Regions from separate parts of the Actinomadura sp. NEAU-AAG7 genome, predicted to be linked through region 2. Evidence: predicted binding sites of a transcription regulator. Region 2 holds the regulator's gene; the other holds the start of a gene.
What was found. Region 2 encodes HspR, which represses chaperone genes until heat shock. Its sites were predicted from a motif close to ANTTGAGTCNNNNNGACTCAANT; they were not measured.
Positions count from the first base shown of each region.

Region 1 (4,411 bases), on a different contig from region 2:
CGCCGCTCGGACCTGCTCAGCTCGACCTCCGGGGTGTACCGGGGGCGGCCGAGGTAGTCCTTCAGGTCGGCCGCGCCGATCGCGACCGGCAGCTCCGCCTTCTCCAGCGCCACGTTCGCGGCGACCTTGCGCAGCACCCGCGCGATCGAGCGGTCCAGCGACCGCACGCCCGCCTCGCGGGTGTACTCGGCCGCCAGCAGCCGCAGCGCGTCGTCGCCGAACCCGACCTCGGACGCCTCCAGCCCCGCCTTGTCGAGCTGGCGCGGCAGCAGGTGGTCGCGGGCGATCGTGACCTTCTCGTCCTCGGTGTAGCCGTCGAGCTGGACCAGCTCCATGCGGTCCAGCAGCGGCCCGGGGATCGCCTCGACCACGTTCGCGGTGGCGAGGAACAGCACGTCGCTGAGGTCGAGCTCGACCTCCAGGTAGTGGTCGCGGAACGTGTGGTTCTGCTCGGGGTCCAGGACCTCCAGCAGCGCCGCCGTCGGGTCGCCCCGGTAGTCCGCGCCGACCTTGTCGACCTCGTCCAGCAGGACGACCGGGTTCATCGAGCCCGCCTCGCGGATGGCCCGGACGATGCGTCCAGGCAGGGCCCCGACGTAGGTGCGCCGGTGTCCGCGGATCTCCGCCTCGTCGCGGACGCCGCCCAGCGCGACCCGGACGAACCTCCGCCCCATGGCCCGCGCGACCGACTCGCCCAGCGAGGTCTTGCCCACCCCGGGCGGACCGGTCAGCGCGAGCACCGCGCCGCTCCGGCGGCCCCCGACGACGCCGAGCCCCCGGTCGGCCCGCCGCTTGCGGACGGCCAGGTACTCGACGATGCGCTCCTTGACGTCGTCGAGGCCCGCGTGGTCGGCGTCCAGGATCTCCCGGGCGCCCGCGATGTCGTAGGCGTCCTCGGTCCGCTCGTTCCACGGGATGTCGAGGACGGTGTCGAGCCACGTGCGGATCCAGCCGCCCTCCGGGGAGGCGTCCGACGAGCGCTCCAGCTTGTCGACCTCCTTCAGCGCGGCCTCGCGCACCTTCTCGGGCAGGTCGGCGGCCTCGATCCGGGCCCGGTAGTCGTCCTCCTCGTCGGCGGGGTCGCCGTTCAGCTCGGCCAGCTCCTTGCGGATGGCCTCCTGCTGCTGCCGCAGCAGGAACTCCCGCTGCGTCTTCTCCATGCCCTCCTGGACGTCCTTGCGGATCGTCTCCGCCACGTCCAGCTCCGCGAGGTGGTCGCGCGCCCAGCCGATGACCAGCGTCAGCCGCTCGACCACGTCGGGCGTCTCCAGCACCTCGATCTTCTGCTCGTCCGACAGGTAGGGCGCGTACCCGGCGTTGTCGGCCAGCGTGGAGGGGTCGTCGATCTGCTGCACCACGTCCACGACCTGCCAGGCGCCGCGCTTCTGCAGGATCGCGCTGACCAGGCCCTTGTACTCCTTGGCCAGCTCCTCCGCGCGCCCGGTGGCGGGCGGCGTCTCGATCACGGTGCCCTCGACCCACAGCGCGGCGCCGGGCCCGGTGGTCCCGGTCCCGATCCGCACCCGCGAGACGCCCCGGACGACCGCGCCCGGCTCGCCGCCGGGCAGCCGCCCCTCCTGCTCGATCACGCCCAGCGTGCCCACGCCGGCGTACTGCCCGTTGAGCCGGGGCACCAGCAGCACCTGCGGCTTGCCCGCCGACCGGATCCCCGGCCCCTTGGCCCGGGCCACGGCGCGCGCCGCCTCGATCGCCGCCCGCACCTCACCGCTCTCCGACAGGTCGAGGGGCACCACCATGCCCGGCAGAACGGCCCCGTCGTCCAGGGGCAGCACCGGCAGCGTCAGGGTCTCGCTCATGCTCAGCTCCAAGTCCGTGTCTGAGGACCCAACAGCAAGTTGAGTCATACACACTCAAGAAAACGGAGCACGAGTTTGTTTCCTCAACAACGTTCGCTCTCAGCGATCAGAACCGCGCCCGGGGGCGGTGTGGCCCGTGCGGCTCATAGGGCGGGGGCTATGCCAAGGTGCGAGTGATGGCGGTATCGGGCTGGATGTCACAATCTCGTCCTCGCTGGACGTGACACCCGGTCTCCGGCGCGACACCCCACGGCCTCCTTCCGGGCACGCGGCGACCGGCCGCCGGACGCCCGTCCAGCGCTCCCAGAGATCCGGCACCGGCTGAACCGCCGCCACGGTTCCGGTGCCGTGCCCCCCGCTCCCCCCTGGAGGTGCGCCGTGTCCCTGCGGCCACGCGTCCTGATCATCGCGGCCGCCCTGGCGGCCGCCGCGTCCGCTCTGCCGGGCCCCGCCGCACAGGCGGCCGGGGCACGGTCGCCCGACGTCGCCGCGGCGGCGCCCGCCCCCGCCGCCGCCGCGGCTCGGGTGAGCGTCGCCGGCGAGGAGAAGGCCAGCGATGCCGAGCTGCGGTACGCCGCCGCCGGGCGCGCCCGGCGGATCGTCATCCGCGAACCCGGCTCGACCTACGTCAAGGTGCACTTCGCGTCGTTGCGGCTCGTGCCCGGCGACCGGGTGACCGTCGCCGACCCGGCCGGACGCGAGGTCCACACCTACCACGGCGACCCGACCGTCCGGCGGATCCCCGGCGACTCGGCCCACACCGTCCACGGCAGGCCCGGCTTCGCCGCGATGTCCGTGGACGGCGACACCGCCGTGGTCACCCTGCACGCGGCGCCCCGCCAAAACGCCGCCGCCCTGACCCGCCAGGGGTTCGGCGCCCGTATCGACAGCTACTACAGGGGCTTCGACCAGGGTGAGTGGGCCGCGGCGAATCCCGGCACGTTCAGCGTGTGCGGGCCGGACGCGCGGCGCGACGTGAGCTGCTACCAGACCAGCCACCCCACCGAGTACGCCCGCGCGGGCGCGGTGGCCCGCCAACTCCTCAAGGGCGCCGGATACTGCACGGCCTGGCGGGTCGGCAACACCAACCGCATGCTGACCAACCAGCACTGCATGGAGAGCGCCGCCGACCTGCGGGCCAGCGAGTTCCAGTTCGACTACCAGTGCGCCACCTGCGGCGGCAACGACCCCCGGCCCGGCACCAAGGTGAGCGGGGCGGAGCTGATCAAGCTGAGCCCGCTGCGCGACCTGGACTACGCGCTGTTCTCGGTGAACGACTTCGCCTCGATCCAGAAGTTCGGCACCCTCTACCTGGACGCGCGGGAGCCCGTCGCCCAGGAGCGCATCTACATCGCCGGCCACGGCGACGTCCTGCCCAAGCGCCTCTCGCTCTACGAGGACCGCGACGGCGGCGGCTACTGCAAGATCGACACCGTCCAGTCCGGGGTGAACACCGGCTACCGGTGCGACACCTCCGGCGGCAACTCCGGCTCGCCGGTGCTGGCCGCCTCCTCGCACAAGGTCATCGCGCTGCACCACCTCGGCGGCTGCCCCAACTGGGGGACGCGGATCTCGCGCGTCAACGCGGAGATCTCCGGCCTCATCGACAACCGCCCGCCGGCCCCGGGCACCGCCCGCACGTCGTGAATCGCGAGGCGGACGGCAATGGGTCGGCAAAGTCCGCCGCGGATCTTGAATCTTTGCGCCCCGTCCGGTTTACGCGCGCATGACCCGGGGGTACTTAACGCAACGAGATCGTGACACACAGTGAACGACAGGCTCTTCGGCCGGCAAAGCGCCAGGTCCCGAAGGCCGCCACAGGCGAAGGAGGGGCGGAGTGAGGATCACCGCGCGTGCTCACCGCGGACCGGTCCCCGCCGGTGCGTCCGAGGGCGTTCGCCGTCCGTCCCACCGCGGCGGACCACGGCACACCTCGGGTTCTCGGCCGCACCGCCCGGACCACCATCCCGCCGCTCCGGGTCCCGGCGCCGCCCGCCCCCGCGGCACCGGGGTCCCCATGGCCGGGCCGGCGGCGCCCGTCGGCGGCGCCGCCCGCCCGGCCCTCACTCGACCGGACGCCCGCGCGGCGTCCGCGCGCCGGACGGGACCCGTCACGCCCCCGTCCGACCCGGCTCCAGGCCGGCCCGGCTCAGGGAGGGAGGTGAGGCGCAGCACCTACCCGCACCGGCGCCAAGGCCGGTGAGACACCGGCGGCTGGAACTTCCGTCCGACCCCCGTCCCGGCCGCCGACCACGCAGTTAGGGATCGCTGCGGGACCTCGGGCCCGCGAAGGCACGCGCCTTCGCGGGCCCGAGTCCTTTCCCCCGAGTCCTTTCCCCCGAGTCCTTTTTGCGGCGGGTTCAGAGCCTCTTGCGCCAGGTCTGGCCGTGGATCGTGCCGCCGAACCGCCGCGACGGGGGCTCCTCGTCCTCCAGGACGAACCCCGCCCTGGCGTACAGGCGCTGCGCGGGACGCTGGAGCGCCGTCGTCCACAGCATGATCTCGGAGTACCCGGCCTCGGCCGCGAAGCGCGTGCACGCCTCCACGAGGGCGGCGCCGACCCCGCTCCCCCGGGCCTCCGGTTCGACGTGCAG
Region 1 is NZ_JAHFZY010000005.1:565,574-569,984, reverse strand. Features, by position in the region: gene lon (endopeptidase La) at 1-1,817, opposite strand, end outside; gene KLI87_RS25330 (serine protease) at 2,196-3,464, shown strand; gene KLI87_RS25325 (helix-turn-helix domain-containing GNAT family N-acetyltransferase) at 4,178-4,411, opposite strand, start outside.
Region 1: the regulator HspR is predicted to act here: its motif matches at 1,855-1,877, upstream of lon (endopeptidase La).

Region 2 (4,411 bases):
CGGCGGCAGCGCGCTGCCCAAGGACGACATCGAGAAGATGATGCGCGACGCCGAGCAGTACGCCGAGGACGACCGCAAGCGCAAGGAGGAGGCCGAGGTCCGCAACCAGGCCGACACCCTCGCCTACTCCACCGAGAAGTTCCTGCGGGAGAACGACGAGAAGGTCCCGGCCGAGCTGAAGACCGAGGTGGGCGACGCGGTCGCCGAGGTCAAGAAGGCCCTGGAGGGCACCGACGTCGACCTCATCAAGACCAGCGCGGAGAAGCTCGCCCAGGTCAGCCAGAAGATGGGCGCGGCGATGTACGCGCAGAACCCCGAGGGCGCGCAGGCGGGCGCGGACGACCCCGGCCCCACGGCGGGCGCCCAGGGCCAGGCCGACCAGGACGACGAGGTCGTCGACGCCGAGATCGTGGACGACGAGAAGCCGAAGGGTGACGCATCGTGACGACCTCCCCCAACGAGGGCGAGGAGCGGGAGGGCCCGGTGATCCGCGACAAGCGGCGCATCGATCCCGAGACGGGCAAGGTCCGCGAGTCCGGCGGGACGGGCGAGCAGCCCGCCGCGCCCGCCGCGCCGGCCGCCGGTGCCGAGGGCGACGCGGACTCCTCGCTGAAGACCCAGCTCGCGGAGCGGCTCGCCGATCTCCAGCGGCTGAAGGCGGAGTACGACAACTACCGCAAGCGCGTCGAGCGCGACCGGGTCGCGGTGCGGGAGCAGGCCCTCGGGCAGGTGCTCCAGGAGTTGCTCCCGGTGCTGGACGACATCGGCCGCGCCCGTGACCACGACGAGCTGACCGGCGGGTTCAAGTCCGTCGGCGACCGTCTGGAGGCGGTGACGGGCAAGCTCGGCCTGGAGCGCTACGGCGCGAAGGGCGAGCCGTTCGACCCGACCGTCCACGAGGCGCTCATGCACGCGTACTCGGCGGAGGTGACGGAGACGAGCGTGGCGGACGTCCTCCAGCCCGGCTACCGCATCGGCGAGCGGATCCTGCGTCCGGCGCGCGTCGCGGTGGCCGAGCCCGACCCGAACGCCGAACCGGACGCCGCGTCCGACGCCACGCCGAACGGCGACGAGAAGACCGACGACGACGAGTGACCCCTCCGGCTTCGGCCCGGGAGGGATCCGGGGGTGACTCCGGCACGTTCCAGAGGTGACCCTGGAACGGCTCGCGGGCCTGCGCCCCGGGCGGCACCGAGCGGTGCCGCCCGGGGCGGGCCCCCGGGGCGTGCAGAAGACATGTGGCAAGTGGCGATAGCAGAGAGCGGGGCGCCGTGAGCACCAAGGACTACCTGGAGAAGGACTACTACAAGGTCCTCGGTGTCGCGAAGACGGCCTCGCAGGAGGAGATCAAGAAGTCGTACCGGAAGCTGGCCCGCAAGTACCACCCGGACGCCAACAAGGGCGACACCGACGCCGAGGACCGTTTCAAGGAGGTCTCGGAGGCCTACGACGTCCTCTCCGACGAGAAGCGCCGCAAGGAGTACGACTCGGTGCGCTCCATGCCGGGCGGGTTCCGGGGCCAGCAGGGCGGCGGCTTCCCCTTCGACCTGGGAGACCTCTTCGGGCAGCAGGGGGGCACGCAGCCGGGCGGCGCCGGGGAGCGCATCGGCGACCTGTTCGGCGGGCTGTTCAACCGGGGCGGCGGCGGCACCCGCACGACCGGGACGCGGCGGGCCAGGCGCGGCGCGAACGTCGAGACCGACGTGACGCTGTCGTTCGGCCGCGCGATGAACGGCGTGACCGTCCCGATCAAGCTGACCAGCGAGGCGCCGTGCGACGGCTGCCGGGGCACCGGCGCGAAGGCCGGCACCGTCCCGCGGGTGTGCCCCAACTGCGAGGGCACCGGGCAGGAGACGCGCAACCTCGGCAACTTCGGGTTCCAGGAGCCGTGCAAGCAGTGCCACGGGCGCGGTCTCGTCGTCGACGACCCCTGCCCGATCTGCCACGGCAGCGGCCGCGCGACCGGCACCCGCACGATCCAGGCGCGGATCCCGGCGGGCGTCGCGGACGGCCAGAAGATCCGCCTCAAGGGCAAGGGCGCGCCGGGCGAGAACGGCGGCCCGAACGGCGACCTGTACGTCAACATCAAGGTGCGACCGCACCAGGTGTTCGGCCGCAGCGGCGACAACCTGACGCTGACCGTCCCGGTGACGTTCCCGGAGGCGGCGCTCGGCGCGGAGATCCGGGTGCCGACGTTCCAGGGGCAGCCGGTGACGCTGCGGCTGCCCGAGGGCACGCCGAACGGCCGCACGTTCCGGGTGAAGGGGCGCGGCGCGTCCCGCCGCGACGGCACCAAGGGCGACCTGCTGGTCACCGTGGACGTGCAGGTGCCGCAGAAACTCGACGACCAGACCCGCGAGGCGCTCACCCGCCTCCGCGAGTCGGGCGCGGGCGACGACCTGCGCGCCGACCTGCTCCAGCAGGCCAGAACGGAGTGACCCGGTGAACGATCGGCGGGCGGAGGCGCGACCATGAACACCGATCCCTTCGGCGACAGCACCCCGGTCTATGTGATCTCGGTGGCGGCGCAGCTCTCCGGGCTGCACCCGCAGACGCTGCGGACCTACGACCGGCTGGGCCTGGTGTCCCCCGGCCGGACCGCCGGGCGCGGGCGCCGCTACTCGATGCGCGACATCGTGATGCTCCGCGAGATCCAGCGGCTCTCCCAGGAGGAGGGCATCAACCTCTCGGGCATCAAGCACATCCTGGAACTCCAGCGCGACAACGTCCGGCTCCGCGAGGAACTCGCGAAGGCCCACGCCGCGCTGGAGGACCTCGCGAACGAACTGGAATCGACCCGCTCCGTCGCCGCGCGCCTCGCGCAGCAGCGGCGGCGCGGGGACGCGGGCGGGACGCCGGGCTCCGACCTGGTGCCGATCAGGCACACCAGCGTCGTCGTGTGGCACGAGCGCAACCGCGACTAAAAGCAGTTGCCGGGGGGTCTGGGGGGTCGTCCCCCCAGATCGAGAGGGGAATCGTGGACATCAAGCTCACGCAGAAGAGTCAGGAGGCGGTGTCGGTCGCGGTCCGCAGGGCGGCGGCCGAGGGACATCCCGAGGTGGAGCCGCAGCACCTGCTGGTGGCGTTGATCGGGCTGCCCGAGGGCACGGCGGTGCCGCTGCTGGAGGCGGCCGGGGCCGACTGGCAGGCCGTCCGGCGGCAGGCCGAGGAGCAGCTCGCGGCCAAGCCGCGGGCGGCGGGCTCGACGGTCGCGACGCCCCGGCTGTCCGGCCAGCTCCAGCGGGCGATCAACACCGCGGGCAACCGCGCCCGGCAGCTTGAGGACGAGTACGTCTCGACCGAGCACCTGCTCGTCGGCCTCGCCGCCGACGGCGGTCCGGCCGCCGGGCTGCTCAAGGAGGTCGGCGCGACGCCCGAGGCGCTGCTGGACGCGTTCGAGAAGGTCCGCGGGCACGCCCGCGTCACCAGCGAGAACCCCGAGGGCACCTACCAGTCGCTGGAGAAGTACGGCGTCGACCTCACCGCCGCCGCCCGCGACGGACGGCTCGACCCCGTCGTCGGGCGGGACGCCGAGATCCGCCGCGTCGTCCAGGTGCTCTCCCGCCGCACGAAGAACAACCCGGTGCTGATCGGCGAGCCGGGCGTCGGCAAGACCGCCGTCGTCGAGGGCCTCGCGCAGCGGATCGTCGCGGGCGACGTCCCCGAGTCGCTGCGCGGCAAGCGGCTGGTCTCGCTGGACCTCGCCGCGATGGTGGCGGGCGCGAAGTTCCGCGGCGAGTTCGAGGAGCGGCTGAAGGCCGTCCTGAACGAGATCAAGGAGAGCGGCGGGCAGGTCGTCACGTTCATCGACGAGCTGCACACGGTCGTCGGCGCGGGCGCCGCCGAGGGCGCGATGGACGCGGGCAACATGCTGAAGCCGATGCTGGCCCGCGGCGAGCTGCGCATGATCGGCGCGACCACGCTGGACGAGTACCGCGAGCGCATCGAGAAGGACCCGGCCCTGGAGCGCCGCTTCCAGCAGGTGCTGGTCGGGGAGCCGTCGGTGCAGGACACGGTCGCGATCCTGCGCGGGCTGAAGGGCCGCTACGAGGCGCACCACAAGGTGCAGATCAACGACTCGGCGCTGGTGGCGGCGGCGACGCTGTCGGACCGCTACATCACCTCCCGGTTCCTGCCCGACAAGGCCATCGACCTGGTGGACGAGGCCGCCTCCCGGCTCCGCATGGAGATCGACTCCCGTCCCGTCGAGATCGACGAGCTGCAGCGCGCCGTGGACCGGCTGAAGATGGAGGAGCTGAACCTCGCCAAGGAGACCGACGAGCCGTCCAGGCAGCGCCTCGAACGGCTCCGCGCCGACCTCGCCGACAAGCAGGAGCAGCTCAACGGCCTGGTCGGCCGGTGGGAGCAGGAGAAGGCCGGGCTGAACCGCGTCGGCGAGATCAAGGAGCGC
Region 2 is NZ_JAHFZY010000001.1:287,452-291,862, forward strand. Features, by position in the region: gene dnaK (molecular chaperone DnaK) at 1-445, shown strand, start outside; gene grpE (nucleotide exchange factor GrpE) at 439-1,095, shown strand; gene dnaJ (molecular chaperone DnaJ) at 1,272-2,438, shown strand; gene KLI87_RS01290 (heat shock protein transcriptional repressor HspR) at 2,472-2,924, shown strand; gene clpB (ATP-dependent chaperone ClpB) at 2,978-4,411, shown strand, end outside.